One region of the Diaphorobacter sp. JS3051 genome, then DNA from elsewhere that is predicted to be linked to it. Evidence: riboswitches for the same ligand, from Rfam matches in the RefSeq annotation. Region 1 holds a riboswitch; the other holds the start of a gene.

Region 1 (15,137 bases):
GGTCGCCATAGAAGTGCGGACGGCCGTCCTGCACCACCACGGTGATGTGCGTGATGATGACCGGCACCGGGTGCGGCAGCCGTACGAACACGGGCTTGGGCTGCGCCATGGCCGCACGGATGCGCTCCACGGTCCAGGTGGGATCGTCCTGCAACACGAACTGGGCGAGCGCCACCGGCTCCTCGACACGCACGCAGCCGTGGCTCAGGTCGCGCCGGCTGCGGCCGAACAGCGTGGGCGCCGAGGTGTGGTGCAGGTAGATGTTGTCGTTGTTGGGCAGCACGAACTTGATATCGCCCAGCGCGTTCAGCGGCCCTGGGCGCTGGCGTATGCGCGCCTGGCCTGCCAGCACGGCGCCCAGCATCTCGGGTGTGGCGTCGGTGCTCACGCCCGCCGCGCTGACGAACTCCATGCCCTGCCGTGCCAGGTAGCCCGGGTCGCGGCGCAGGCGCGGCACGGTTTCGCCGCGGGCGATGGACGGCGGGATGTTCCAGTACGGGCTGAATTCGATGGACTGCATGTCCTCATCGAACAGCGGCGTGCGCGTATCCAGCGCCTTGCCGACGATGACCGCCATGGACAGGCGCAGCGTGATCCTGCCGCCCGCGTACTCATAGGCGCGCAGGCGGTATTCGGGCACGTTCACGGCAATCATGCGCGGGCCCTGCAGCACGGGCGTCCAGCGCAGGCGCTCCATCTGCAGCGCGATCTGCTCGGCGCGTGCGGCCGGGGGCACATTCAGCGCCGCCAGCGTGGTCGCGCCCAGCACCCCGTCCGCCTCCAGCCCGTGGCGGCGCTGGAAGGCCGTGACGGCCTCGACCAATGCGGGGGTGTATTGCGCTGGCGCGGACGCTGCGGGCGGCTCGCCCGTGGGCTGCGGCGGCAGGTCGCCCAGCGCCACCAGCCGCTCGGCCAGCACGCCCAGGCCCTCCCAAGGCTGGCCCGGCGTGAGCTTGCGGCCCGGCAGCGCGGGCAGCGGCTGCGCCCAGGCAGGGTGAGCGCCCATCGCGCGGTACTGCGCCAGCAGTGCGCGCAGCGCCGGGTACATGGGCACGCGGGGGATGGCCGCGTCCCGCGCCTGCTGGATCTGGCCGTCGGCCAGCGCGGTCTGCAGCGCGGCGCGCAGGTCGGGCTGGGGGCGGCGGGAGTGGTCGTAGCGCTCGTTGAGCCGTGCCGGATCGATGCGCCCGCCGTGCAGCTCATACAGGTAGCGCTCCACGGCCTGCGTCAGCTCCTGGTCGAGCGCCACGGCGCAGGCGGCATCCACGCCGCGGGCGGCTGCGGCCGCCAGCGCATCACTCAGGTGCTGCGCGCCATAGTCGGCCGGCTCCAGCCCATCGGCTGCGGCTTCGTTGAGCCAGCGCACCGCTTCATGCGCAGCCGGCAGGGGGCGCCCGTCAGCCGTCAGCCAGGACGGGTTCGCCCAGGCAGCCAGCGGCATCCAGGCCGCCAGCAGCAGGGGTGCAGTGTGGTGTGTCAGCAGGCGCAGGTTCATGGGTCGATCTTGGCATGGCCTGCGCCGACCAGGCGCTATAGCCCCAGATTCGGCGCAAGCGCGCGCTCCACCTCGGCCAGGGGCACTCCGCTGCGCTGGGCCATGTCCTGCACCTGCGCATCGTCGATCTTGCCGACGCTGAAGTAGGTGCTCTCGGGGTGGCTGAAGTAAAAGCCGCTCACACTGGCCGCGGGCGTCATGGCGTAGCTGTCGGTAATGTCCATGTCCACGTCGGCCGTGCCCAGCAATGCAAACAGCGGCTTCTTCACCCGGTGATCGGGGCATGCGGGGTAGCCCGGCGCGGGGCGGATGCCCACGTACTTCTCGGCGATCAGTTCGTCGTTGGACAGCTGCTCGCCCGCCTGGTAGCCCCACCAGTCGGTGCGCACGCGGTGGTGCAGCCATTCGGCACCGGCCTCGGCCAGGCGATCGGCCAGGGCCTTGAGGGTGATGGCGCTGTAGTCGTCGTGGTCGGCCATGAACTCGGCCACCTTGGCATCCACGCCGATGCCGGCAGTGACGGCAAACGCGCCAATGTAGTCGGCCTGCGTGGGTGCGCCACCCTCCGGGCGAGGCGCGATGAAGTCGGCCAGGCAGCGGCTGGGGCGCATGCGGCCCTCGGCGTCGGGCTGCTTCTCGGCCTGCTGGCGCAGGCCGTACCAGGTGAGCACGACCTTGTCGCGCGCGGCATCGGCATACAGCTCGATGTCGTCATCGCGCACGGTGTTGGCGGGCCAGAAGCCCACCACGGCGTGGGCCGTGAGCCAGCGGCCCTCCACGATCTTCTTGAGCATGGCCTGTGCGTCGCGGAAGACGCGCGTGGCTTCCTCGCCCACCACCTCGTCCTGCAGGATGTCGGGGTACTTGCCGGCCAGGTCCCAGGTCTGGAAGTACGGCGCCCAGTCGATGAAGGGCACCAGCTCGGCCAGGTCGATGTTCTTGATCACGCGCCGGCCGATGAACTTGGGCGCCGGCGGCTGGTAATGCGCCCAGTCGATGCGCGTCTTGTTGGCGCGGCACTGCGCCAGCGGCCACACCGGCGTCTTCTTCTTGTTGGCATGCAGGTGGCGCACATGGTCGTAGTCGGCCTGCACCTCCGCCAGGTAGCTGTCCTTGTGCTCGCCCAGCAGGCTCTGCGCCACGCTCACGCTGCGCGAGGCATCGGGCACGTAGACCACGGGGCCCTGGTACTGCGGCGCGATCTTGACGGCCGTGTGCACGCGCGAGCAGGTGGCGCCGCCGATCAGCAATGGAATCTTCTTGATGCGGAAGTACTCGTCCTTGTCCATCTCGCCGGCCACGTACTGCATCTCTTCCAGGCTGGGCGTGATCAGGCCCGACAGGCCGATGATGTCCGCGCCTTCGGCCTTGGCGCGCGCCAGGATTTCATGGCAGGGCACCATCACGCCCATGTTGATGACCTCGAAGTTGTTGCACTGCAGGACGACGGTCACGATGTTCTTGCCGATGTCATGCACGTCGCCCTTCACGGTGGCGATGACGATCTTGCCCTTGCTGGACACGTCCAGGCCGGCGGCTTCCTGCTGGCGCTTTTCTTCCTCGATGTAGGGAATCAGGTGGGCCACGGCCTGCTTCATCACGCGGGCGCTCTTGACCACCTGGGGCAGGAACATCTTGCCCGCGCCGAACAGGTCGCCCACGATGTTCATGCCGTCCATCAGCGGGCCTTCGATCACGTGCAGCGGGCGGCCGCCGCCTTGCACCACGATCTGCTGGTAGGCCTCCTCGGTGTCTTCGACGATGAAGTCGGTGATGCCGTGTACCAGCGCATGCGACAGGCGCTCACCCACGGTTTTCGGGTGCTCGGGCGTGCCGCGCCACTCCAGCTTCTTGCTGTCGTCCTTGGCGGCACCCTTGGCGGCCTCGGCGATCTCCAGCAGGCGTTCGGCCGCGTCGGGGCGGCGGTTCAACACCACGTCTTCCACACGCTCGCGCAGCTCGGGGTCGAGGTCGTCGTAGACGCCGACCATGCCCGCGTTGACGATGCCCATGTCCATGCCGGCCTTGATGGCGTGGTACAGGAACACGGTGTGGATCGCCTCGCGCACCGGCTCGTTGCCGCGGAAGCTGAACGACACGTTGGACACGCCGCCCGACACCTTGGCACCCGGCAGATGCTGCTTGATCCAGCGCACGGCCTCGATGAAGTCCACGGCGTAGTTGGCGTGCTCTTCGATGCCCGTGGCGATGGCGAAGATGTTGGGGTCGAAGATGATGTCCTCGGGCGCCATGCCCACCTCGTCCACCAGGATGCGGTAGGCGCGCTCGCAGATCTCGGTCTTGCGTGCGAAGGTGTCGGCCTGGCCCTTCTCGTCGAAGGCCATGACCACGGCGGCCGCGCCGTAGCGGCGGATCAGCTTGGCTTGGCGCTTGAACTCTTCCACGCCCTCCTTCATGCTGATGGAGTTGACGATGCCCTTGCCCTGCAGGCAGCGCAGGCCGGCCTCGATGACCTCCCACTTGGAGCTGTCCACCATCACCGGCACCCGGGCGATGTCGGGCTCGGAGGCAATGAGGTTCAGGAAGCGCACCATCGCGGCCTTGCTGTCCAGCATGGCCTCGTCCATGTTCACGTCGATGATCTGCGCGCCGTTTTCCACCTGCTGACGCGCCACCGACAGTGCCTGCTCGTACTGGTCGTTCAGGATCATGCGCGCGAACGCCTTGGAGCCGGTGACGTTGGTGCGCTCGCCCACGTTGACGAACAAGCTCCCCTCGCCGATGAACACGGGCTCCAGCCCCGACAGGCGCATGGGCGGCACGGCGTGCGAAGGGACGGAAGATGCGGGGGCGGACGACGGCATGGGGCTCACCTGGATAACAAGAACAGACACATCAGGTGAGCGCCGTTGGTACACGCACGGCTGCATGCCGCGGTGGGCCCGAGCCTGACGCCGCCACGCGCGAGCCGCCTGTGCGGCCCCGGCCGGCGGGCGCTGCAGCGCTCCTCGGGAAAGCGTCGAATTCTACGCGGCCCACCTTTGGGGGGCAGGCATATGGATATACCCCCGCGTGCACTGTGCGCCCAGAACGTGGCCCCTACACGGGGCGGTGGCTGTTTCAAGCAAAAACAGACCGCAAGCCAGCCACAGCAAGCGCTAAAAGCTATCAAACAAGGAGCATCAGCCCTGCTCCCGTAACAGTCGCAGCTTGCGGTACAGCGTGCGCGTGCTGACCCCCAGGGCGCGCGCCAATTCGCGACGCGACGCGGCCCCACCCGCCAGCGCCGCGCGCAGGGCCTCGGATTCGATGTCACGCAGGGTGGCATGGTCGGGCTGCTGCGCAGCGCGGGCCGGCGCCGCCGCGGGCGCATCGAACGAGAGCGCGCGCTCGATCGTATGGGCGGTCACCACCGCGCCGTCGGTCAGCAGCGCGGCACGTTCCAGCACGTTGCGCAGCTCGCGTACGTTGCCGGGGAAGGGGTGCTGCGCCAGCCGGCGCAGCGCCGCGGGCGCAAGCACCAGGCCCCGCCCCCCGGCCACGCGCTGCAGGAGCGATTCCGCCAGCAGCGGAATGTCCTGCGGGCGTTCGCGCAGCGCGGGCAGCTGGATGGGAAAGGTGCTCAGGCGGTAGTACAGGTCCTGGCGAAACCGCCCCTCGCGCACCATGGCGCGCAGGTCGCGGTGGGTGGCCGCCACCAGGCGGATGTCCGCGCGGCGCAGCTCGGTGTGGCCCACGCGGCGGTAGGTGCCGCTTTCCAGCAAACGCAGCAGCTTGACCTGCATGGTGAGCGGGATGTCGCCCACCTCGTCCAGGAACAGCGTGCCGCCGTGCGCCGCCTCCACCAGGCCGGCGCGTGCGGCATGGGCGCCGGTGAAGGCCCCACGCTCGTGGCCGAACAGTTCGCTCTCGAACAGCGTCTCGGGCAGGCTGGCGCAGTCCACCACCACCAACGGCCGCCCCGCGCGGGGGCTGGCCTCGTGCACGGCGCGCGCGGCCAACTCCTTGCCCGTGCCCGACTCGCCCAGCAGCAGCACGCTGGCCTGCGACGGGCCCACGCGCGCGATCAGCTCCAGCACGGCCTGGAACGCGGGCGCGCGCCCGATCATGCCCGGCGCGCCCGGCTGCCCCTGGGCAATGCGCAGCGGCTCCATCTTCTCCAGAAAGTACTGGGGCTGGCCCGCCTCGTCGCGCAGCGGCACCAGTTCGATCTGCACGTATTCCTCGCCCGCCGGGGTGTGGTGCAGGTGCAGCACGCGCTCACGCTGACCACTGAAGAGCGAGCGCGCCAGCGGGCAGGTCTCGCCCGCCTGGTCGCACGGCACGGGCGAATGGTGCGAGACCGCATGGCAGGTGCGCCCCACCACCGGCGCGCCCTGACCGAACTGGCGACGGTAGGCGCCGTTGGCGGCCACGATGCGGTAGCTGCGGTCGAACAGGATGTGCGGCTCGGGCAGCCCCTCCAGCCAGGAGGCGAGCAGCGCGGTCTGCGCCACCTGCGCCGGGGTGGGAGAAAGATCAGGAGTGTCGGCCATGGTGACATATGGTGTCACAAATGGCATGCATTGGCAGTGTTTCTGCCATCGACCATGGCAGCGCTGACTCCTTGGGTGGATGTAAGCCTTTGTTCCACATGGAGATTTCGCACGCAGTGCCGCGCAGCCAGGCTGGCACGGCTCTTGAGTCAGGACAAGCAAGCGCGCGGTCCTTTGGCCGCGCCCATCGTGAAGGAATCGCCATGACTGCCCTGCCCGCCTCGTGCACCTGCGCTGCGCCCGACGCAGAACGCCGCACCCTGATCCACGCCACGGCCGCCGCCGGGGGCCTGGCCGCCGTCGGCGCGGCCGTGCCCCTGGTCAGCAGCCTGGCGCCCAGCGAGCGCGCACGCTCCCTGGGCGCAGCCGTGGAGGTGGACATCGCCGGCCTGCCGCCGGGCGGCATGCTCACCGTGGAGTGGCGCGGCAAACCCGTCTGGATCGTGCGGCGCACGCCGGAGATGCTGCAGTCGCTGCAGGGGCTGGACGCCCAGTTGGCCGACCCCGCATCGGCCAAGGACCAGCAGCCCGACTACGCGCGCAATACCCACCGCTCCATCCAGCCGGAGGTCTTCGTGGCCATTGGCATCTGCACACACCTGGGCTGCTCGCCCACGGCCGTGGCCCCGGGCGCGCCGCAGTCCGGCCTGGGCGCGGGCTGGCCCGGGGGCTTCTTCTGCCCCTGCCATGGCTCCACGTTCGACAACGCGGGTCGCGTGTACCGCAACAAGCCCGCCCCGACGAACCTGGAGGTGCCGACGCACCGCTTCCTGAGCGCCACGCGGCTGCTGATCGGCGAGGACAGCGCCAGCGCCTGATCGACCGCCCTTCGCCCAAGACCATCACAACCACGCCCCCTTCCATGCCCGCCCCGCAGACCCAGCCCCCCGCTGCCGAACGCGACGTCTACGTCGACCTGTACGAAGCCAAGAAGAAGATCTACCCGCGCGCCATCGGCGGCGTGTTCACGCGCTGGCGCTGGGCGCTGGTGCTGCTCACCCAGGGGGTGTTCTACGGCCTGCCCTGGTGGCAGTGGGGCGAGCGCCAGATGGTGCTGTTCGACCTGGGCGCGCGGCGCTTTTACCTGTTCGGCCTGGTGCTGTACCCGCAGGACTTCATCTACCTCACCGGCCTGCTCATCATGTCGGCGCTGTCGCTGTTCCTGTTCACGGCGGTGGCGGGGCGGCTGTGGTGCGGCTTTGCCTGCCCGCAGACGGTGTACACCGAGCTGTTCCTGTGGCTGGAGCGCCTGACCGAAGGCGACCGCAGCGCGCGCATGCGCCTGGACAAGGGCCCATGGACCTTCGAGAAGCTGTGGCGCAAGACACTCAAGCAGCTCGCCTGGGTGACGGTGGCGCTATGGACCGGATTCACGTTCGTGGGCTACTTCGTGCCGATCCGCCAGCTGGGCGGCGAGCTGCTGGCGCTGCACGGCACCTGGCAGATCTTCTGGGTGGGGTTCTACAGCTTCGCCACCTATGGCTTTGCGGGCTACATGCGCGAGCAGGTGTGCAAGTACATGTGCCCGTATGCACGCTTTCAGAGCGCGATGTTCGACAAGGACACGCTGATCGTCACCTACGACACCCAGCGCGGCGAGCCGCGCGCCGCGCGCAGCAAGAAGGTAGACGCCAAGGCCGCCGGCCTGGGCGACTGCATCGACTGCTCGCTGTGCGTGCAGGTGTGCCCCACGGGCATCGACATCCGCAAGGGCCTGCAGTACGAGTGCATTGGCTGCGGCATGTGCGTGGACGCCTGCAACACCGTGATGGACAAGGTGCAGTACCCGCGCGGGTTGATCCGCTACGCCACGCAAAACGGCATGCAAAACCGCTGGAGCAGCGCACAGATGCTGCGCCGCGTGCTGCGCCCGCGCGTGCTGTTCTACAGCGCCGTGCTGCTGGCGCTGTGCACGGCCATGCTGGCCAGCCTGGTCACGCGCACGCCGCTGAAGGTGGATGTGGTGCGCGACCGCGCCGCGCTCTCGCGCGTGGTGGCGGGTGGGCAACTGGAGAACATCTACCGCGTGCAGGTCATGAATGCCACCGAGCAGCCCCAGCGCTACCGCATCACGGCCAGCGGCCTGCAGGGGCTGCAGGTGGCCTCGGAGCCCGAAGTGGAGATCGGCCCCGCCGAGTCGCGCTGGGTGGCGGTGCGGCTGCAGGTGCCCTATGGCGCCGTGCCCGCCGGTTCGCACACTGTGCACCTGGACGTACAGGCGCTGGGCGACCGGGCGCAGGTGTCGGAAAAGACCGTGTTCCTCGTGCCGCGGTAGGCGCCGCCGCAGATTACAAGCCAAAAGAGCTTCCAGCGCCCTTTTATCAAGCGCTGAAAGCTCCTTATTTCATAGCAACTTCGCTATCAATCCATGCGGATGTTGCGCTCCTTGATCAGCGCACCCCAGCGGGCCAGTTCCTTGTCCAGGTGCGTGGCCAGCTGCTGCGGCGTGGTACCGATGGGCTCGGCGCCGATGGTCTCGAACTTGGCCACGGTATCGGGCTGCTTCATGGCGTCGATCAGCGCGGCGTTGATCTTGTTCACGATGGCCGCCGGCGTGCCCGCGGGCGCGAACACGGCAAACCAGGGCGAGACCTCGTAGCCCGGCACGCCGGCCTCGGCGATGGTGGGGACGCCCGGCAGCGTGGCCGATCGCTTGGCGCTGGTCACGCCCAGCGCGCGCAGCTTGCCGGCCTGGATGTGCGGGCGCGCCGAGGTGATGCTGTCGAACATCAGGTCCACCTGGCCGCCCAGCATGTCGGTCACGGCCGGGCCGCTGCCCTTGTAAGGCACGTGCAGCAGGTTCAACCCGGCCATGGAGGCGAACACCTCGCCCGCCAGGTGAATGGAGGTGCCGTTGCCGGCCGAGGCATAGGTGAGCTTGCCGGGGTCGCGCTTGGCATGGGCGATCACGTCGGCCACGGACTTGTCGGTCGTCTTGGCGGTGTTCACCACCAGCACGTTGGGCACGATGGCCAGCAGGCTGATGGGCGCGAAGTCCTTCACCGGGTCGTAGCTCAGGCGCGGGTACAGCGCCTTGTTGGTGGCCATGCCGATGGACGTGATCATGATGGTGTAGCCATCGGCCGGTGACTTGGCCACGGCGTCGGCGCCGATGTTGCCGCCCGCGCCGGGGCGGTTCTCGATCACGAAGGGCTGGCCCAGCGTGCGGCCGGCCTTCTCGCCCAGCGTGCGGGCAATCACGTCCATGGCGCCGCCCGGAGGGAAGGGCACGACCCACTTGATGGGCTTGGAAGGCCAGTTGGCGTCGGGCTGCGCCATGGCGGCAGCGGGCAGCAGGCCGGCGGCGGCCAGGGTGCAGGCGCCCAGTAGGGCAATGCGGCGGGAGAAAGTCATGGTGTGTCTACCTCAGGTCCAGGATGTCAGGCGGCGGCCACGCGGTCCATGCGTGCCTCGGGGCGCTGCTCGTCGGCCGACAGGGCCTTTTGCAGCACGAAGTCAAAGCGCACGCGGGTGAACGGCGCGCTGATGCCCAGCGATTCATAGCCGGCGGCGGGCGTGCCCGGCTCCAGCGTGACCACCAGGCCGTCGCGCGTGGCGAAGGCGAAGTCGTCGTCCAGGAAGCTGTCGCCCGGAATGTTGACCTGCGTGGTCAGCGTGCGCAGCCCCTCGGCCACCACCAGGAAGTGGATGTGCGCGGGTCGGTTGCCATGGCGGCCCAGGGCGTCGAACAGTTCGGCCGTGGGGCTGCCCGGCGGGATGGCGTAGCCCGGCGGGATGAAGCTGCGAAAGCGATAGCTGCCGTCCGCGCCCGTGCGGATCTTGCGGCGCAGGTGGTAGGGCGCCTGGTCGGGGTCGAAGTGCGAGTAGCGGCCCAGCTCGTTGGCGTGCCACACGTCCATCAGCGCGCCGGCCACAGGCTGGCCGTCGGTGTCGAGCACGCGGCCTTCCATCACCACCACCTCGCCGCGCGGCGGCTCCTCGCCCTCGTCCAGGCGCACCTCGCGCTCGGACAGCGGCGCGCCGGCCACGAACAACGGGCCCTCGATGGCGCGCGGCGTGCCCGCGGCGCGCTGGGCGCGCTCGTCGGCCTCGTCCATGCGGATGTCGATCAAGCGGTCAAAGCCCAGGCCGGCGGTGATCAGGCCCGTCTGGCCGCTGGCGCCCAGGCGCGTGAGCCAGCTCACGCCGGCCCAGAACTCGTCGGGCGTCACGTCCAGCTCTTCGATGGTGCGGAACAGGTCCGTGACGATGCGCTGCGTGATCTGGCGCACGCGGGCATTGCCCTCGGCCACGTGCACGGTGTTGACGATGTCCAGCAACTGCTGGGCGGTGTATTCGGCCATGTCTCTCTCCTGTGGGATGGAATGTGGGGGTATCGGGGGCCGTGCGTCAGCCGGCGGCGCCTTCCTGCACGATGGCTGACGGGTGGTTGGCCAGCGGCGTCACGTGGATGTCCATGTAGGGGAACAGCGGCAGCTGCGACAGCAGCTGGTGCAGCTCGTCGTTGGACGGGACGTCGAACACGCTGTAGTTGGCGTACTCGCCCACCACGCGCCAGATGTGGCGCCAGCGGCCGTCACGCTGCAGGTCTTGCGAGTACTTCTTCTCGCGGGCCTTGATTTCGTCGGCCTGCGCGGCGGGCAGGTCGTGGGGAATCTTCACATCCATGCGAACGAGGAACAGCATCTGGGTTTCTCCTGGCAAAAAAAGGGTTCAGGCGGGCTGCGCGCTGGCGCGGCCCAGGTCCACGTGCACGGGCGTGAGGCCCTGGCGTGCACGGTCGAAGCGGTCGAGCCGATCGGGCACCACGGTGAGGCCGAAGCCCGGCCCGTCGGGCAACTGCAGCGCGAAGTCGGAAAGGACCATCTGCTGCTCCACGATGTCGTCCACCAGCAGCTGCGGGCCGAACAGCTCGCAGTTGTGGTGCGTGCCGCCCAGCGTCGCAAACACATGGGCCGAGGCGGCGCTGCCGACGGAGGTCTCCAGCATCGTGCCGCCGTACCAGCCGATGTCGGCGGCGCGCGCCACGTCGGCCACGGCGCGCGTGCGCAGCAGGCCGCCGTGCTTGGCGATCTTGAGCGAGAACACATGGCAGGCGTTATGGCGCGCCAGGCGCATCGCGTCCTGCGGCGTGCAGACGGTCTCGTCGGCCATCACCAGCGCGGTGTGGGGCAGCGTGGCGGTGAGCTGGCGCAGCGCCTCCTCGTTCCACTGGGCCACGGGCTGCTCGATCAGGCCCACGCCGGCGTCGATCATCTCTGGCAGGTAGCGGCGCGCGGTGGCGCCGTCCCAGGCCTGGTTCACGTCCACCGTCATGCTGGCGCGGCCGTCCAGCGCGCGGGCGATGCGTGCCACGTGCGCCACGTCGTCCTGCGGGGCGCGCGCGCCGATCTTCAGCTTGAAGATGCGGTGGCGGCGCGCGGCCAGCATCTTCTCGGCCTCCTCGATGTCCTTGGCGGAGTCGCCGCTGGCCAGCGTCCAGGCCAGGGGCAGGCTCTCGCGCTGCTTGCCGCCCAGCAGTTGCCACACGGGCAGGCCCAGGCTGCGCGCCACGGCGTCGATGGCGGCCTGCTCCACGGCGCTCTTGGCAAAGCGATTGCCCTTGCAGGCCAAGTCCATGCGCTGCAGCAACTGCTCGAAGCGGCCCGCGTCCTGGCCGATCACGGCAGGCGCAAGGTAGCTGTCGATGGCGTGCCGGATGCTCTCGGGCGATTCCTCGTTCCACGAGGGACCGCCGATGGTCGCGGCCTCGCCGAAGCCGCTGGCGCCATCGCTCAGCCACAGCTGCACGATCACGGGGCTCTGGCGCTGGATGGCGCCGAACGAGAGCTTGTGCGGGCGGATCGTGGGGATGTCCAGGATGCGTGCCTGGATGCGTTCGATGCGCAGCACGGAAGCGGAAGGAGAAGTCGTCATGGAAAGCGGGCCGTGGCGGAAAAAAGCGTTACGGGCCATGACCTTAGCGCTGGCATCGGGGCGAATCCAATGAGATATATTGCAGTTTTTGTTCGATGTCATCGAACAGTCACAGGTTTTAGGGTTAACCCTTAGAACGGATTGCACCCATGGAACTGCGCCAGTTGCGGTACTTCTTGAGCGTGGCCGAGACCGAGCACCTCACCCGCTCGGCGGATGCGCTGTTCGTCACACAGTCCACGCTCTCGCACGGCCTGCGCCAGCTGGAGGCCGAGCTGGGCGTGCCGCTCTTTGACCGCCTGGGGCGCGGGCTGCGCCTGTCCCAGGCGGGCCACGCCTTTCGCGACCACGCGGCGCGCGCGCTGCAGGAGCTGGAAGCCGGGCGGCAGGCCGTGGCCGACATGAGCGCGCTGCAGACCGGCACGCTCCAGGTGGGCGTGATCCCCACCTTCCTCACGCGCTTCGTGCCCGACGCGGTGGCCGCCTTCAGCGCGCGCTACCCGGGCGTGCAGCTCACCGTGCGCGACCTGCGCAGCGGCCAGATCGAGGAGCTCCTGATCGCCGGCCGGCTGGACCTGGGGATTGCCTTCCATCCGGCCAGCCGCGAGGAGATCGAGGCCGAGCCGCTGTTCGAGGAACGCATGCATCTGGTGGTGCACCAGGGCCACCCGCTGGCGCGCAGGCAGCGCCTGCGTCTGGCCGAGCTGGCGGGCGTGCCGCTGGCGCTGCTGCCGGCCAGCTTCGCCACGCGCCGGTTGATCGACGCGGCCTTCGCCCAGGCGGGCGTGACGCCGCTGGTGCGCGTGGAGATGGAGTCGGTGGATGCGCTGCTGCAGGCCTGCCGCAGCGGGCCGCTGGCCACCATCGCCGCCGAGCACGCGGCCCTGCACGCGGGCCCCGACATGCGCGCCGCCGTGCTCACCGAGCCGCGCACCGTGCGCCGCGCCGGGCTGCTGTGGCGCCGCGGCGCCTCGCGCAGCGCCGCGGCGCGCGAGTTCGTGGCGCTATTGCGGCCCGCCATCGCACGCACCGCTGCTCCGCCTTCCCTGCAGGGCGGTGTTGCACAGCAAGAGTAAAAAATGCTCTAGCGCTTACCAGTCAAGCGCAAGCAGCTATGAACTAAGGAGCACCTACCACGACCCCGGCTGGCGCGGCAGCAGACACGGCCTGGGCCGATGCGGGCAGGCCGAAGATGCGGTCAAACGCCCAGTTGAAGCCGTAGGTGTAGACGAGGAAAAACAGCAGCAGGCCGGCCTCCATCACCGTGGCTTGCCACAGGCTCACGCCGAACCACCAGGCCATCAGCGGAATGAGGACCAGCGCCAGCCCGCCCTCGAAACCCACGGCGTGCACTACGCGCCGCAGTACGGAGCGGCCCTTGACGCGCTGGCGCGCCTCCCAGCGCTCGAACAGGGCGTTGAAGGTCACGTTCCAGGCGATGGCCAGCGCGGACGCGACGACGGCCATCACCCCCGAAGCGCCCGCGCCCTGGCCAATGGCCATGAAGAGCAGGCTGGAGACGATGATCGCGATGATTTCGTAAAGGGTGACAAAGACCACCCGGCGCTTCGGCCCCTGCAGGCCGACCGCATGTGTTGTTGCACTCATGCGGCGCAGTATAGGGAGTGAAATCTGAAGGAAAAAGTCATCTTCTTTCAGAAATATTGATAGATTGGCGCATGGCCTTCACTTCCGACAACGTCCTCGTGTTCCTGGCCGTGCTGGACCGCGGCTCGTTCTCCGCCGCGGCGCGGGCGCTGTCGCGCGTGCCCTCGGCCGTGAGCATGGCCATCGCCCAGCTGGAAGCCGAGCTGGACATGCCGCTGTTCGACCGCAGCGGCCGCGAGCCGCGCCCCACGGCGGCCGCGCGTGCGCTGGAGCCGCAGGCACGCGCGCTGGCGGCGCAGCTGCAGCAGCTCAACACCCAGGCGCTGGCGCTGACCCAGGGGCTGGAGGAGCGCCTGACCCTGGCCATTGCACCCGAGCTGCTGGCCGCGCGCTGGCACGGCCCGCTGGCCACGCTGGCGCAGGACTACCCGCTGCTGCAAGTGGAGGTGCTGGCCGCGCCCCAGGCCGATGCGCTGGCCCTGCTGCATGCCGGACGCGCCCAGCTCGCGCTGGTGTTCGAGCGCCCCAGTCTGGACGGGCGGGAAGACTTCCAGGAGGTGGGCAGCGAAACCCTGGTGGCCGTCATCGCGCCGCAACATCCGCTGCTGGCGCCGCGCGCGGCGGGTGCGGGCCCTGCAGGCCTGCGCGAGGAACACCTGGCCGGCACGCGCCAGATCGTCGTGGCCGGGCGCGACCTGGGGCAGACCGATGCGCGCTTCGTCTATGCGCGCCACCATTGGCGCACCGACAGCCACTTGGCCGCGCTGGGCTTGATCGAGGCGGGCCTGGGCTGGGGCTGGCAGCCGCGCGCGCTGGTGGCGCCGCGCATCGCCGCCGGCACGCTGGTGGAACTGCCCCTGGAGAACCTGAGCAACGGCGCCCAGTTGTGGGTGGACGTGGTCTGGTCCCGCGAGCGCCCGCTGGGCCTGGGCGCACGCCGCTTCGTAGAGTTGATGGCGCGCCAGCGCCCCGGCAGCAGCCCGGCGCCACAATAGCCAGGCACTGACCATCTTGAGGAGCGTTCATGCCCACCTACCTGCCACCCTTTGACATCGCCGACGACGCGCTGGCCAAGCAATGGCGCCAGTGGCAGCCCAAGGACTTCGCCCCGAACGGCGGCAACGGCAAGAACGACAAGAACGGCAAGCACGCCGACAAGGACAACGGCGCGCTGCACCTGAAGGACTACGACCCTGGCGCCAAGCCTTTTTCCTGCGGCGACAAGGCACTGGACAAGGCCCGCGTGGAGGAGCTGGCGCTGGAGCTGGACGCGCTGCAGGACCTGCTGTACGCCGACCGCCGCTACAAGCTGCTGGTGGTGCTGCAGGGCATGGACACCGCCGGCAAGGACGGCACCGTGCGTGGCGTGTTCGGCCGCATGAGCGCCCTGGGCGTGCATGCCGTGGGCTGGAAGGCGCCCACCGAGCTGGAGCGCGCGCACGACTACCTGTGGCGCATCCACCGCCAGGTGCCCGGTGCGGGCGAACTCACCGTGTTCAACCGCAGCCATTACGAGGACGTGCTGGTGCCCGTGGTGAACGGCTGGATCACGCCCGAGCAGCAGCGCCAGCGCTATGCGCACATCAACGACTTCGAGCGGCTGCTGGCCGAAACGGGCACGGTGGTCATGAAGTTCATGCTGCACATCAGCAAGGACGAGC
Region 2 (15,137 bases), 470 kb from region 1:
CAGAAGAATTCGATGCGGATGTGGCGGTCGCGCGCCACGGCGGCAGAGCCAGCCACCAGGGCCAGCACGATCATCAGGAAGACCGAGAGCTCCTCGGTCCAGGCAAAGGACGAATTGGTGAAATAGCGCACGAGCACGTTGGCAAACGTGATCAGCGCCAGCAGCGCCATGACGATGACGGTGAGCCAGTCCTCGATGCGCAGGGAACGGGGTTCGCTGGAGGCGGGGGTGCTAGAGACGCGCGCGCCATCCGGGGCGGCATCGTCGGCCGGCCCGGGGGTAGGTAGGGAGGACATGGGGGCAGAGAACAGAAAAGTCGAACATGAAAGGCTGGCCGCTCTGCCCTCCGGTGTTGTGCACCAGGGGCCTGGTCGAAGGATTGCGCTGTGGGCGCGAGAGGGCCTATTTTGCAATCAAACGTACGGTGCTCCGCCGCAGGATGTTCCCCAGGAGGGCGCTGGGGCGGGCCAGTCGCGCTCAACAGGGGGAGAAGGCCTGCCTGGGCGCATCGATAATGCGGGCCATGGAAACCAAATGGCTCGAAGACTTCGTCAGCCTGGCAGAAACGCGCAGCTTCAGCCGCTCGGCGCAATTGCGCCATGTGACACAGCCCGCCTTTTCGCGGCGCATCCAGGCGCTGGAGGCCTGGGCCGGCACCGATCTGGTGGACCGCAGTTCCTACCCCACGCGGCTGACGGCCGCGGGCAACACGCTGTACGACCAGGCGCTGGAGGTGCTGCAGGCGCTGCAGAACACGCGCGCCATGCTGCGTGCGCACACCAGCGCGGGCACCGACATGATCGAGTTCGCCGTGCCGCATACGCTGGCGTTCACTTTTTTCCCGGCCTGGGTGTCGGCGCTGCGGGCGGACTTCGGCCCGCTCAAAAGCCGGCTGATCGCCCTGAACGTGCACGACGCGGTGATGCGCCTCGTGGAGGGCGGCTGCGATCTGCTCATCTCCTACCACCACCCATCGCAGCCCCTGCAACTGGACCCGGACCGCTACGAGATGGTGACGCTGGGGCAGGAGGTCCTGGCCCCCTACGCCAAGGCGGGCGCGGATGGTCAGCCGCTGTTTTGCCTGCCGGGCCGGCCTGGCGAGCCGCTGCCCTACCTGGGGTATGCGCCGGGGGCCTACTTGGGGCGCGTGACGGAGCTGATCCTCAAGCAGGCGGGGACGGCCATCCACTTGGACCGCGTGTACGAAACGGATATGGCCGAAGGCCTGAAGGCCATGGCGCTGGAAGGGCACGGCGTCGCCTTCCTGCCCTACAGCGCGGTGAAGAAGGAACTGCGTTCGCGCAAGCTCCTGAGTGCGGCGCCGCCGGACGCGCAGGACCTGCAGATGGTGATGGAAGTGCGCGCCTACCGCGAAAAGCCCTCGCGCAAGGAGCCGGCCAAGGGCCTGGCCCAGTCCCTGTGGACGTACCTGCAGACGCGCGCCGGACAGAACCCCATCTGACGCGGGTGCACCACACTTGGCATGCAAGTCTTGCATGCAAACCCACATCCCTGGCATTGGATTGCGCGGTCGCGCGACATTACAGTCTTTGAAACTAAATGTGGCAACGCACGGTCGCACCGAAACATGGCGCGCACCTGGTGCGGAGATTGCTAAGCCATGCACAAGGGAGATCCTCTGAATGAATTGCAAGCAAGGATGGAAGGCGCTGGGCGCCGCGGTGGCGCTGTGCTGCGCCGTGGGCGCGCAAGCCCAAGGGGTGCTGGAGCGTGTGCGCGGCGGCGGACCGCTGGTGCTGGCACACCGTGAATCATCGGTGCCGTTTTCGTACGTGCACGAGGGCAAGCCCATGGGCTACGCCCTGGACCTGTGCCTGCATATCGCCGAAGTGGTGCGCAAGAAGACCGGCATGAAGAACATGCCGGTGCAGTTGGTGCAGGTGACACCCGCCAATCGCATTGAGATGGTGAAGACCGGCAAGGCCGATATGGAATGCGGCTCCACCACCAACAACGCCGAGCGCCGCAAGGATGTGGCCTTCACCATTCCGCACTTCATCACGGGTGCGCGCCTGCTGGTGCCCGCGGCCAGCACGGTGACGCGCATGGAGGATCTGGAAGGCAAGAAGCTCGTGTCCACCAAAGGCACGACGCCCTACAAAGCGGCCGAGCAGGCCAACCGCGAACGGCTGATGCGCATCCAGCTGGTGGAGGCGCCCGACCATGAGGCCGCGGTGGTCATGGTGGAGAAGGGCCAGGCCGACGCCTTCGTGATGGACGATGTGCTGTTGTATGGCTTGGCGGCCAACCGCCCCGACCCCAAGGCGCTGAAGGTGGTGGGCCGCTTCGTCACCACTGAGCCGCTGGCGATCATGCTTCCCAAGAACGATCCCGAGTTTAAGAAGTTGGTGGACGAGGAGATGCGCCGCCTGATCGTGAGCAATGAGATCAACGCCATCTACGACAAGTGGTTCATGCAGCCCATTGCGCCTACCCACCGTGCGCTGAACCTGCCCGTGAGCTACCTGCTGCGGGACTTCTGGAAATACCCTACCGATCAGGTCCCCTTCTGAACCCACAATACGCCCCTGTCTTGAACGTGCCGCAGGGTGTGGCTTGACCGCCATCGGTTCCTCAGAACGGTCGTTCGATTTCAATACACTTCGCTTTTCGCTTCACCCACAAGGAGATATTCATGAAGAAGCATTTGCTGGCCGCAGCCATTACCGTCCTGGCCGCTGGTAGCGCGTTCGCACAGGCCAACGACACCCTGGCCAAGATCAAATCTACGGGTGCCGTGACGCTGGGCGTGCGCGAGTCCTCGGGCCTGGGCTACACCCTGGGCAACGGCAAGTACGTGGGCTTCCACACCGAGATGGGTGAGCGCATCCTGGCCGACATCCAGAAGCAGCTGGGCCTGGCCAACATGGAGATCAAGTACCAGCCGGTGACTTCGCAGAACCGCATTCCGCTGGTGACCAACGGCACGGTGGACATCGAGTGTGGCTCCACCACCAACAACACCGCGCGCCAGAAGGACGTGGCCTTTGCCGTGACCACCTACGTGGAAGAAGTGCGCATCGCCGTGAACGCCAAGTCGGGCATTACCGGCATCAAGGACCTGAACGGCAAGACCATCGTGACCACCACGGGCACGACGTCGGTGCAGACGCTGCGCAAGCACAAGCGCGCCGATGGCCTGAACTTCAAGGAAGTCATGGGCAAGGACCACGCCGACAGCTTCCTGATGCTGGAAACGGGCCGTGCCGACGCTTTCATCATGGACGGCTCCATCCTGGCGGCCAACATTTCCAAGTCCAAGAACCCCTCTGACTTTAAGATCGTGGGCGAAGTGCTGTCGGTGGAGCCCATCGCCTGCATGATCCGCAAGGACGATCCCGCCTTCAAGAAGGCCGTGGACGACTCCATCAAGCGCCAGATTGCCGATGGCTCTCTGGCCAAGCTGTACGACAAGTGGTTCATGCAGCCCATCCCGCCGGCCAACGTGAAGATCGGCCTGCCGCTGTCTGAAGCCACCAAGGAAGCCTGGGCGAATCCGAACGACAAGCCCATGGAGTCGTACGAAGTCAAGTAATCGGCTTGCATTGCATCGCCCCTTCGGCCTCTGGGCCCGAAGGGGCGTTTTTTGTTGTTGCGCCAGCGCCGCCATGTGCCGCCGCGGCAACACGGATCGAAGAATAGAAGGGGTGCTCCTATGAATTGGGATTGGCAGGTGTTCTGCCAGGACACCATTACCCAAGAGGTCGGTCAAAGCTGCTTCGGCAAGAACGGCGACATCACCTACCTCGACTGGATGCTGTCAGCCTGGGGCTGGACGGTATCCGTTTCCTTGCTGTCGCTGGCCGTTGCGCTGGTGGTCGGTTCGCTGGTCGGCACGCTGCGCACGCTGGAAGGCCGTCCATGGACGGTGCGCCTGGGCAACGCCTGGGTCGAGCTGTTTCGCAACATTCCGCTGCTGGTGCACATCTTTGTGTGGTACCACGTGGTGCCGTCGATCTTCCCGGCCATGAAATCGCTGCCGGGCTTCGTGCTGGTGGTGTTTGCGCTGGGCTTCTTCACCTCGGCGCGTATCGCCGAGCAGGTGCGCTCGGGCATCCAGGCGTTGCCGCGCGGCCAGCGCTATGCGGGCATGGCGCTGGGCTTCACCACGTTCCAGTACTACCGCTACGTGCTGCTGCCGATGGCGTTTCGCATCATCATCCCGCCGCTCACCAGCGAGACCATGAACGTGTTCAAGAACTCGTCGGTGGCGTTTGCCGTTTCGGTGGCCGAGCTGACCATGTTCGCCATGCAGGCGCAGGAAGAGACTTCACGCGGCATCGAGGTGTACCTGGCCGTCACGGCGCTGTACATCATCTCGGCCTTTGCCATCAACCGCATCATGGCGTTCATCGAAAAGCGCACGCGGGTGCCGGGCCTGATTGCCGCAGGCGGGGGAGGCCACTGATATGAACCTGAATATCGATTGGTCCTTCTTCACCTGGGAGCTGTTCAGCAACTTCGTGATCAAGGGGCTGTACTTCAGCCTGGTGCTGACGGTGATCGCCACCGTGGGCGGCATCCTGCTGGGCACGGTGCTGGCGCTCATGCGCCTGTCGGGCAAGAAGTGGCTGGACGTGCCGGCCACCATCTATGTCAACGGCATGCGCTCGATTCCGCTGGTGATGGTGATCCTGTGGTTCTTCCTGCTGGTGCCCATGATCATCGGTCGCCCCATCGGCGCCGAGGTGTCGGCCGTGGTGACCTTTATCGCCTTCGAAGCCGCCTACTTCAGCGAGATCATGCGCGCAGGCATCCAGTCCATCCCGCGCGGCCAGGTGTTCGCGGGGCAGGCGCTGGGCATGACCTACGGGCAGAACATGCGCCTGGTGGTGCTGCCGCAGGCCTTCCGCAACATGCTGCCGGTGCTGCTCACGCAGACCATCATCCTGTTCCAGGACACGTCGCTGGTGTACGCCATCGGTGCCTACGACATGCTCAAGGGTTTCGAGATCGCGGGCAAGAACTATGGCCGCCCGATCGAGGCCTACCTGGCCGCGGCCGTGGTCTATTTCATCCTCTGCTACGCGCTGTCCTGGCTGGTCAAGCGCCTGCACAAGAAGATCGCCATCATTCGCTGAAGCGGCGTTCCAAGGAATTGCAATGATTGAACTGAAGAACGTTTCCAAGTGGTACGGCAGCTTCCAGGTGCTCACGGACTGCTCCACGAACATCCAGAAGGGTGAGGTGGTGGTGGTCTGCGGGCCCTCCGGCTCCGGCAAGTCCACCCTCATCAAGACCATCAACGCGCTGGAGCCCTTCCAGAAGGGCGAGATCTTCGTGGACGGCGTGGCCGTGCACGACCCCAAGACCGACCTGCCCAAGCTGCGCAGCCGCGTGGGCATGGTGTTCCAGCACTTCGAGCTGTTCCCCCACCTGTCGGTGACCGAGAACCTGACCATCGCGCAGATCAAGGTGCTGGGCCGCAACCCCACCGACGCCAAGGCGCGCGGCCTGAAGATGCTGGAGCGCGTGGGCTTGACGGCGCACAAGGACAAGTTCCCCGGCCAGCTGTCGGGCGGTCAGCAGCAGCGCGTGGCGATCGCACGCGCACTGTCGATGGACCCCATCGTGATGCTGTTCGACGAGCCGACCTCGGCGCTGGACCCCGAAATGGTGGGCGAGGTGTTGGATGTCATGGTGGGCCTGGCCCAGGAGGGCATGACCATGATGTGCGTGACCCACGAGATGGGCTTCGCGCGCAAGGTGAGCAACCGCGTGATCTTCATGGACGTGGGCGGCAAGATCCTGGAGGACTGCTCGAAGGAGGAATTCTTCGGCAACCCCGAGGCGCGCCAGCCGCGCACCAAGGACTTCCTCAACAAGATCCTGCAGCATTGATTCCGCACACCCCCTGAGGCGCTTCGCGCCTTCCCCCACACTCGCAGCGCTGCGCTGCAGGAGGGGGCGCAGCCGGCGGCAGGGCAGAGCCCGGCCCACGGCTGCCATGGTCCGGGGCGCGCCAGTGGGATGGGCCGTGGCCCAGGCTTGCCCGGGTGGCGTACAAAAGCAAAAGGGCAAAAGGGCAAAAGGGCAAAAGGGCAAAAGGCGCCATTGGCGCCTTTTGCTTTTATTTTGATAGCTGCTAGCGCTTGATGGATGGGCGTTAGAGCCTGATTTGGCTTGAGGCGGTCAAGCCACGCGCCGCAGCCGCGTGCGGCCTTGGACGCTCGCACCGCGCGTGCGGCCGAACAGGTCCTTGGGGTCGTCTGTGGGCACCAGCTCCACATCCACGCCCAGGCCGCGCGCCTGGGCCTGCTGGTACAGGTAGCGCAGTGCGGAGTAGTCCTCCAGCGCAAAGCCCACGGAATCAAACACCGTGACTTCGTCGGCCCGCGTGCGCCCCGGCGCGTCGCCGCGCAGTACCCGCCAAAGCTCGGTAACGGGATGGTCCGCGGGCAATTGCTGGATCTCGCCCTCCACGCGACTTTGCGGCTCGTATTCCACGACCACGCGCGCCCCGCGCAGCACATCGGGGTGCAGTTCCGTTTTGCCGGGGCAGTCGCCGCCCACGGCATTCAGGTGCATGCCGGGTTCCACCATCGCGGGAGTGAGGATGGTGGCGCGGCTCTTGTCGGCGGTGACCGTGGTCACGATGTCCGCGCCGCGCACGGCCTCGGCCGTGCTGGCGGCGCGCTCCACGGTGAGGCCATCGACGTGCGCCAGGTTGCGCACCAGCTTGTCGGTGGCGGCGGGGTCGGTGTCGTACACCCGCAGTTCGCGGATGCCCAGCAACGCGTGGAAGGCCAGGGCCTGGAACTCCGCCTGCGCCCCGTTGCCGATCAGCGCCATGCGGCGGCTGCCGGGTCGTGCAAGCGCCTGCGCCGCCAGCGCCGACGTGGCAGCGGTGCGCAGCGCCGTGGTCAGCGTCAGCTCCGACAGCAGCAGCGGATAGCCGGTACGGACCTCCGCCAGCACGCCGAAGGCCATCACTGTGGGCAGTCCGCTGGCAGGGTTGCCGGGATGGCCGTTCACATACTTGAAGCTGTAGAGCGCATCGTCAGCCACGGGCATCAGCTCAATCACGCCGCGCGGGCTATGGCTGGCCGTGCGGGCGGACTTGTCAAAAGACTCCCAGCGCAGGAAGTCGGAGCGAAGCTCGGCCGCCAGCTCGGTCATGCAGCGTGCGGCGCCCCGTTCATGCACAAAGGCAGCAAGGGTCGACAAGTCAATGAGGCGTGTCATGGTGTCGGTCCAACGTGTTTCCCCATTGTGGACAGGCCCTGCGCTTGGTGCCAGCCTGCAAACTGCTCAATAAGCGCAAAAAACTGGCGTTTCGCCAGCAACCCGTGGCACTATGCGCAACATGGACGACGTCGACCGCGAGATCATTGCCCTGCTGCGTGCGGATGCCCGCATGCCGGTGGCGGCGCTCGCCGCACGTCTGCGCGTGGCCCGCGGCACCGTTCAGAACCGCCTGCGCCGGCTGGAGGAAGAGGGCGTCATCGTCGGCTACACCGTGCGGCTGCGCCCCGAGTCGGAGCCCCACCGGATCCGCGCCTGGATGAGTATTGCAGTGGAAGGGAACGCGGCGCCTGACGTGATTCGCGCCCTGCGTGGAGAGCCGCTGGTCGGCGCGCTGCACAGTACCAACGGCCGCTGGGACATCGTGGCCGAACTGCACGCGCAGAGCCTGGAGGAATTCGACCTGGCGCTCACGCGCATTCGGCTCACGCCGGGCATCGCGCGCACCGAAACCAGCATCCTGCTGTCCACGTACAAGCTGTGATCGACCCGCCCGAGCGGGCGGTGCTTCACTGCATCGACGAGACGTACGCCACCAGCGACTCGATGTCGGCGTCCGTGAGGAGCTTGGTGTTGGGCGTCATGATCGAATGGGCGCGCGTGTTTGGGCCGTCGCGGTAACGCTTGAGAGTGCTGCGCAGGTAGTCGGTCTGCTGGCCGGCAATGCGTGCGATCTGGTCGTTGCCCCGGCCCATGTCGCCATGGCAGCGAAAACAGTTCTTGCCGAAGATCTCCTGCCCCTTGGCCAGCAGCGCTGCGTCCGCCACGGGTTTGGGAGTGACGGGCTGCGCGGCGTAGAAGAGCACCATGCCGATCTTCTCGTCGCTGTTCATCGCGCGGATCATGCCTTCCATGAACTCGTAGCGGCGGCGCCCGTCTGCGAACTGCCGCACCTGCTCCAACAGATAGGCCGGGTTCTGGCCCGCGAGGTTGGGTACCGAGGGTTTGGTGCTGTTGCCTCCGTCGCCATGGCAGTTGGCGCACACCGCCGAGACCTTGCGGCCCACCTTGTAGAGCTCGTCGGCCAGCTTGGGGTCCGCCATGGCTTGCTGCAAGCGCGTGTCGATGTCCACCTTGCTGCGGCCGGCCTGGGCCATCGCCGCGGGTTGCCACGCCAGCCCGGCGAACAACGCCAGCGCCAGCATTGCGGGAATGCGCCTTGCCATGGTGTAACCCTTTTTGTGAAAAGGGTCATTTTAGAAGGCGAGTTGTGAAGCCCCGGTGGCGTTTTGGTAGTGCAACGCGCACCTGGACGGTCGATGTCAGCGATCGTTGATGGCAAGCAAGGATTGCGCAAGTTCTGCAAACCCTGCCCCGCGCTCGCCCTGCGTCACATAGCGCGGCAGATGCTGCAGTTGGGGCACGAAACGCGCAATATTGGCCACACCCACGCTGTGCGGGAAGTGCGCAAACATGAGCTGGTCATTGGTGGAGTCACCGATGTAGACCCAGCGCTCCAGCTCGGCGTCCAGATCGCGCCCGAACAGCTCGCGCACGATCCATCGCGCACCCTCCAGCTTGTTGTGCGCGCCAAACCAGCCGTTGATGTGGATGCTGCTCACGGTGGCGTTCATGCCCGCGGCATGCATCAGGGCGACAGCCTGGTCGATGGCCGCCTGGGGCAGGTGCGTGAATTCACTGTGGTCGATGGCGATGTCCGTCTCGCGCCCCGGCGAGTCGGTGGCGCGCCGGGCGCCGGGCACGGCGGCTTCAATCTCGGCCAGCACCTGTTGCATGCGCGCGAAGTTGGAGGCGCGCGTGGCGGCGTCCTGTTGATACAACTTTAATAGCTGCTCGCGCTTATCGCACGGGGACTGTAGGCCATTTGGGGCAAAATTTCGGGACGCCCGCAGCAGCGCCACCGCACCGTTCTCAGCAACGATGCTGTCCACCGGCCAGGCAGCGGCAAAAGGCTCGCTCCAGCCCACCGGCCGGCCCGTGATCGGAATGACGTGCAGCCCTGAGGCTTTCAGGTCGGCCAGCGCCTGCAGGGCATCGGCGGTGATGGCGCCATCGGTGGTCAGGGTGTCGTCGATGTCGGTGAGCACGCCGGTGATGCACGTGCGCGCCAACTCGTCCCATGAGGCAAGAGGGTGCATGGCGGATGGGGGTCGCGTCAACTGTTCTGCAACGCCAACCCCGCATGCTCCCGCAGCGGATGGAAGTGAATCTTCGGGAACCGCTCCTGCGCCAGCCGTACGTCATATGGGCTCGTGCACAGATAGGCCAGCGTGTCCGCCGCATCGCGCGCCATGCGCATGGGGTAGGCGTTCTCGAACTCGCGCAGTTCGGCCGGCGTGTCGGCGGTGATCCAGCGGGCTCCCGTGTACTGGCAGGCTTCCAGACGGATGTCGCAGTCGTATTCGGTGTTCAGACGGTGCTGCACCACTTCGAACTGCAGCTGGCCCACGGCACCCAGCAGCATGTTGCCGCCGGCCTCGGGCTTGAAGACCTGGATGGCGCCTTCCTCGCCCAGTTGCATCAGGCCCTGCTGCAGTTGCTTGGTGCGCAGCGGGTTCTTCAGCACCACGGTCATGAACATTTCGGGGGCGAAGAACGGCAGGCCGGTGAACTGCAGGTTGGCACCGTCGGTGATGGTGTCGCCCAGCTGCACGCCGCCGTGCGTGGTGAAGCCGATGATGTCGCCGGCGTAGGCCTCTTCCACCGCCTCGCGGCGCTGGCTCATGAAGGTGACCACGCTGGTGGGGCGCAGTTCCTTGGCGGTGCGCTGGACCTTGAGCTTCATGCCGGGCGTGTACTTGCCGCTGGCCACGCGCACGAAGGCGATGCGGTCGCGGTGGTTGGCGTCCATGTTGGCCTGCACCTTGAACACCACGCCCGAAAAGCCTTTGTCTTCGGGCAGGATGGTCTTCTCGACGGTCTGCTTGTTGACGACGAGCGAGCTCTTGCGCGGGCCGGGCGGGGGCGACATGTCCACCACCGCATCCAGCACTTCCATCACACCGAAGTTGTTCACGCCCGAGCCGAAGAACACCGGTGTGAGCTTGCCAGCCAGGAAGGCTTCATGGTCCCAGGGCGCCGAGGCACCTTGCGCCAGCTCCATGCTTTCCAGTGCGTCGTCAAAGGCCTGACCGAAGCGCGCGCGCAGCTTGTCGGCATCGGCCAGCGGAATGACCTCGAAGTCCTGCGGGCGCTTTTCGCTGCCGGGGGCGAACACCGTCATGGTCTGCGTGCGCAGGTTGATGATGCCGCCGAACGACTTGCCCTGGCCCACCGGCCAGGTGATGGGGCAGCAGGGCATGCCCAGCTCGCGCTCCACCTCGTCCAGGATGTCCAGCGGGTCGCGCACTTCGCGGTCCATCTTGTTGACGAAGGTGATGATGGGCGTGTCGCGCTGGCGGCAGACCTCGATCAGGCGGCGCGTCTGCGCCTCCACGCCGTTGGCCGCGTCGATCACCATCAGGGCCGAATCGACGGCCGTGAGCACGCGGTAGGTGTCTTCCGAGAAGTCCTTGTGGCCCGGCGTGTCCAGCAGGTTGATGACATGGTCGCGGTAGCTCATCTGCATCACGCTCGACGCCACCGAGATGCCGCGCTGCTTCTCGATCTCCATCCAGTCGGACGTGGCGTGGCGGCTGGCCTTGCGGCCCTTCACGGCGCCGGCGATCTGGATGGCGCCGGAGAACAGCAGCAGCTTTTCCGTCAGCGTGGTCTTGCCGGCGTCGGGGTGGGAGATGATGGCAAAAGTCCGGCGGCGCCGGGTTTCTGGGGCGTACGACACAGTGATTCTGGGTGAGGGCCGCGCGGTGCGCTGCGGCCGGTGCGAGAAGAGGCGGGCGCACCCTGCGGGAGCGCCCTGGCATTGGGCGGGGATTCTACGGCGCGGCGCGTGGTGCGGGGGCGCCGGTATAATCTTGCACTTTCCGAGGAGCGTTGCAGCGTCCCCAGCACGGCGGGGCGCGAGGCTCGGAAGTCATACCCAGCAACGACGCTCACCCACGCCTTGCGGTGCGGTGAGCCCCATCCCCCAGGCGCGGTTTTTTCAGATACCCATCAAGGAAACCACCATGAGCGCTGTTCTCAAGTCCCCAGCCGACTCCGCGATTGCCGATATCTCCCTGGCCGACTGGGGCCGCAAGGAGATCCGCATCGCCGAAACCGAGATGCCCGGCCTGATGGCCATCCGCGAGGAATTCGCGGCCAAGCAGCCCCTGAAGGGCGCGCGCATCACGGGCTCGCTGCACATGACCATCCAGACGGCCGTGCTGATCGAGACGCTCAAGGCCCTGGGCGCCGACGTGCGCTGGGCCTCGTGCAACATCTTCTCTACCCAGGACCACGCCGCCGCCGCGATTGCCGCCACCGGCACGCCGGTGTTCGCCATCAAGGGCGAAACCCTGGTGGACTACTGGGACTACACCCACCGCATCTTCGACTTCGGCCCCAAGGGCAGCGAGGGCGAAGGCCCAAACATGATCCTGGACGACGGCGGTGACGCCACGCTGCTGATGCACCTGGGCAAGCGCGCTGAAAAGGACGCCTCCGTGCTGGCCAACCCCGGCAGCGAGGAAGAGCGCATCCTGTACGCCGCCATCAAGGCCAAGCTGGCCGAGGACAGCACCTGGTACAGCCGCAAGAGCGCCCAGATCATCGGCGTGACCGAAGAGACCACCACCGGCGTGCACCGCCTCAAGGAAATGTCGGCCAAGGGCACGCTGCTGTTCCGTGCGATCAACGTGAACGATTCGGTGACCAAGTCCAAATTCGACAACCTGTACGGCTGCCGCGAGTCGCTGGTGGACGGCATCAAGCGCGCCACCGACGTGATGATTGCCGGCAAGGTGGCCGTGGTGGCGGGCTATGGCGACGTGGGCAAGGGCTCGGCCCAGGCGCTGCGCGCCCTGAGCGCCCAGGTGTGGGTGACCGAGATCGACCCCATCAATGCCCTGCAGGCTGCCATGGAAGGCTTCAAGGTCGTGACCATGGAGTGGGCCGCCGACAAGGCCGACATCTTCGTCACCACCACGGGCAACCGCGACGTCATTACCTTCGAGCACATGAAGGCGATGAAGGACCAGGCCATCGTCTGCAACATCGGCCACTTCGATAACGAGATCCAGGTCGCCAAGCTCGAAGAGCACTGCCAGTGGGAAGAAATAAAGCCCCAGGTCGACCATGTGATCTTCCCGGACGGCAAGCGCATCATCCTGCTGGCCAAGGGCCGCCTGGTGAACCTGGGCTGCGGCACGGGCCACCCCAGCTTCGTGATGTCCAACTCGTTCGCCAACCAGACCATCGCGCAGATCGAGTTGTTCACCCACCCCGAGGGCTACGACGTGGGCAAGGTCTACGTGCTGCCCAAGCACCTCGACGAGAAGGTGGCGCGCCTGCACCTGAAGAAGGTGGGCGCCATGCTGACCGAGCTGAGCGACGAGCAGGCCGCCTACATCGGCGTGCCGAAGCAGGGCCCCTACAAGCCCGACACCTACCGCTATTGATTGTTAAAAAGCATAGCTGCTTGCGCTTGCCAGTGGCTGTTTTCAGCATGAAAAATTGCTGAAAGTGGCTCGCTGCAAGCGCTGCCAGCTATCGATATGAGAGGATAGCGCGATGCGCGCGGACGTATTTCTGGTGGAAGGCGGCTACGCGGCCACCCGGTCGCAGGCCCAGCGGTTGATTGCCGCCGGCGTGCAGTGGCGCCTGGCGCCCACGCTGCCGTGGCAGAAGGTGGCCAAGAACGGCGACGACATTCCTGCGGGGGTTGAGGTGCAGCTGCTGGACGCTGCGGAGGCCAAGTACCTCTCGCGCGGCGGCCTCAAGCTTGAAGGCGCGCTGGCGGCCACGGGCATGCAAGTGGCTGGCCTGCGCTGCCTGGACGTGGGGCAGAGCACCGGCGGTTTCACCGACTGCCTGCTGGCACATGGCGCTGCCCAGGTGATTGGCGTGGACGTGGGCCACGGCCAGTTGCACGAGCGGCTGCGCGCCGACCCGCGGGTGGTCTGCGTGGAAGGCGTGAATGCCCGGGCCCTCACGCCCGAGGCGTTGCAGGACGCCTGCGACGTGGCGCTGTCCGAAGTCATCGAGGACGCGGAAGACAACGACACCCAGCCCCAGGCCCCCTACGCCTGGATGCGCAACGGCGGCATGGTGGACGATGAGTACGACGACAGCGACGACGCCAAGGAGCATGAGATCGAGAGCTTCAAGGCTGAGCGCGCCGCCAAGGCCAAGGCACGCGCCGATGGCTCATTGCCCGTGCAGCGCCGCCGCCGTCCCGGGTGCGAGGACGTGGACATCACGCCGGCGTTCGATCTCGTCACCGGCGACCTGTCCTTCATCTCGCTCACGCTGGTGCTGCCTGCGCTGGTGCCGCTGTTGAAAGAGCAGGGCCAGCTGCTGATGCTGGTCAAGCCGCAGTTTGAGTTGCAACCCGGCCAAGTGGGCAAGGGCGGCATCGTGCGCGATGCACAGCTGTATCCGCAGGTGGAGCAGCGCATCCGTGACTGCTGCACGGAGCTGGGGCTGCACGTGGTGGCCTGGATCGATAGCCCCATCGAGGGGGGCGACGGCAACCGCGAGTTCTTCATCCATGCAAGGAGGAAGGCATGAGCCTTTCCACGGCCTTTCCGGTCAGCTTTGAATTCTTCCCGCCCAAGACGCCCGAGGGCGCCGACAAACTGCGCGCCGTGCGCCAGCAGCTGTATGCGCGCCGGCCCGAGTTCTGCTCCGTCACCTACGGCGCGGGGGGCTCCACGCAGGCGGGCACCTTCGGCACGGTGCGCGAGATCCTCGCCGAGGGCGTGAGCGCGGCCTCGCACTTCTCGTGCATCGGCGCCACCAAGGACAGCGTGCGCGCGCAGCTCGCCGAGCTGAAAGCCATGGGCGTGAAGCGCCTGGTTGCGCTGCGCGGCGACCTGCCCAGCGGCTACGGCATCGGGGGCGAGTTCCATTACGCGAGCGATCTGGTGGCGTTCATCCGCGCCGAGACGGGGCGCGACTTCCACATCGAGGTGGCGGCCTACCCCGAGGTCCATCCCCAGGCCCGTTCGTCGGATGCCGACCTGCAGGCCTTTGCCACCAAGGTGCGCGCGGGCGCCGACTCGGCCATCACACAGTACTTCTTCAATGCCGACGCCTACCTGCGCTTCGTGCAGGACGTGCGCCGCCTGGGGCTGGACGTGCCCGTGGTGCCGGGCATCATGCCGATCATGGGCGCGTCGCAGCTGCTGCGCTTTTCGGACGCCTGCGGCGCCGAGATCCCGCGCTGGATCCGCCTGCGCCTGCAGGGCTATGGTGACGATGTGGCGAGCATTCGCGCCTTCGGCCTGGATGTCGTCACGCACCTGTGCGAGCAACTGCGCCGCGAGGGCGTGCCGGGCCTGCACTTCTACACCATGAACCAGAGCGCGGCCACGTTGGAAATCTGCGACCGCCTGGGGCTCTGAAGCGGCGGGGATGGGTAATATCGGCAGCTTTTTCCCGTCCTCTTCCTCCTATCCCCTGCGCGTTTGCGGTATGAGTCCCGTCATTGCCTTCCTGCTGTTCACCACGCTGTCGCTTGCGATGGCATCGCCCGCGTCGGCGCAGACGCGCTATTCCTGCCGCGACGAGCAGGGCGCCGTCTACACCCTGGCGCGCCCCTGCCCCAAGGGCATGGTGACCACCGCCGTCTCGGCGGGGCCGGTGGAGCCACGCGTCGAGCCCCGCAGCTACGCGCCCACCCCGTCCCGGCGCAGCAGTGCGATGCGCGAGGTGCCGGAATACGAGAGCTACATGAGCGGGCGCTGCCGCACGCTGCAAAACAGCATCCGCGGGGCATCGGCCAACGGCTCCAGCTACGACGTCATCGCAGGCATGCAGCGCGAATACCGGCGCGACTGCAGCGACGAGGAGAGCGATGCCGCCTCGCG

What was found. Region 1 has a riboswitch for S-adenosylhomocysteine ahead of metH (methionine synthase). Riboswitches for the same ligand answer to the same signal wherever they lie in the genome.
Region 2: another riboswitch for S-adenosylhomocysteine. It lies ahead of ahcY (adenosylhomocysteinase); the one in region 1 lies ahead of metH (methionine synthase).

What each region holds. Positions count from the first base shown of each region.
Region 1 covers NZ_CP065406.1:2,544,108-2,559,244, forward strand. Annotated here, with positions in the region: gene I3K84_RS12270 (murein L,D-transpeptidase) at 1-1,495, opposite strand, end outside; gene metH (methionine synthase) at 1,531-4,320, opposite strand; S-adenosyl-L-homocysteine riboswitch at 4,351-4,472, opposite strand; gene I3K84_RS12280 (sigma-54-dependent Fis family transcriptional regulator) at 4,639-5,991, opposite strand; gene petA (ubiquinol-cytochrome c reductase iron-sulfur subunit) at 6,195-6,809, shown strand; gene ccoG (cytochrome c oxidase accessory protein CcoG) at 6,854-8,266, shown strand; gene I3K84_RS12295 (tripartite tricarboxylate transporter substrate binding protein) at 8,353-9,345, opposite strand; gene I3K84_RS12300 (dioxygenase) at 9,372-10,295, opposite strand; gene catC (muconolactone Delta-isomerase) at 10,342-10,638, opposite strand; gene I3K84_RS12310 (muconate cycloisomerase family protein) at 10,666-11,868, opposite strand; gene cynR (transcriptional regulator CynR) at 12,018-12,944, shown strand; gene I3K84_RS12320 (PACE efflux transporter) at 12,988-13,476, opposite strand; gene I3K84_RS12325 (LysR family transcriptional regulator) at 13,548-14,471, shown strand; gene I3K84_RS12330 (PPK2 family polyphosphate kinase) at 14,501-15,137, shown strand, end outside.
Region 2 covers NZ_CP065406.1:2,073,828-2,088,964, reverse strand. Annotated here, with positions in the region: gene I3K84_RS09995 (TRAP transporter small permease) at 1-296, opposite strand, end outside; gene I3K84_RS09990 (LysR family transcriptional regulator) at 524-1,462, shown strand; gene I3K84_RS09985 (amino acid ABC transporter substrate-binding protein) at 1,644-2,534, shown strand; gene I3K84_RS09980 (transporter substrate-binding domain-containing protein) at 2,657-3,556, shown strand; gene I3K84_RS09975 (amino acid ABC transporter permease) at 3,677-4,429, shown strand; gene I3K84_RS09970 (amino acid ABC transporter permease) at 4,431-5,102, shown strand; gene I3K84_RS09965 (amino acid ABC transporter ATP-binding protein) at 5,125-5,862, shown strand; gene I3K84_RS09960 (ornithine cyclodeaminase) at 6,154-7,206, opposite strand; gene I3K84_RS09955 (Lrp/AsnC family transcriptional regulator) at 7,319-7,750, shown strand; gene I3K84_RS09950 (c-type cytochrome) at 7,776-8,432, opposite strand; gene I3K84_RS09945 (HAD-IIB family hydrolase) at 8,529-9,365, opposite strand; gene I3K84_RS09940 (peptide chain release factor 3) at 9,383-11,008, opposite strand; S-adenosyl-L-homocysteine riboswitch at 11,147-11,228, shown strand; gene ahcY (adenosylhomocysteinase) at 11,295-12,725, shown strand; gene I3K84_RS09930 (TlyA family RNA methyltransferase) at 12,838-13,836, shown strand; gene metF (methylenetetrahydrofolate reductase [NAD(P)H]) at 13,833-14,672, shown strand; gene I3K84_RS09920 (DUF4124 domain-containing protein) at 14,743-15,137, shown strand, end outside.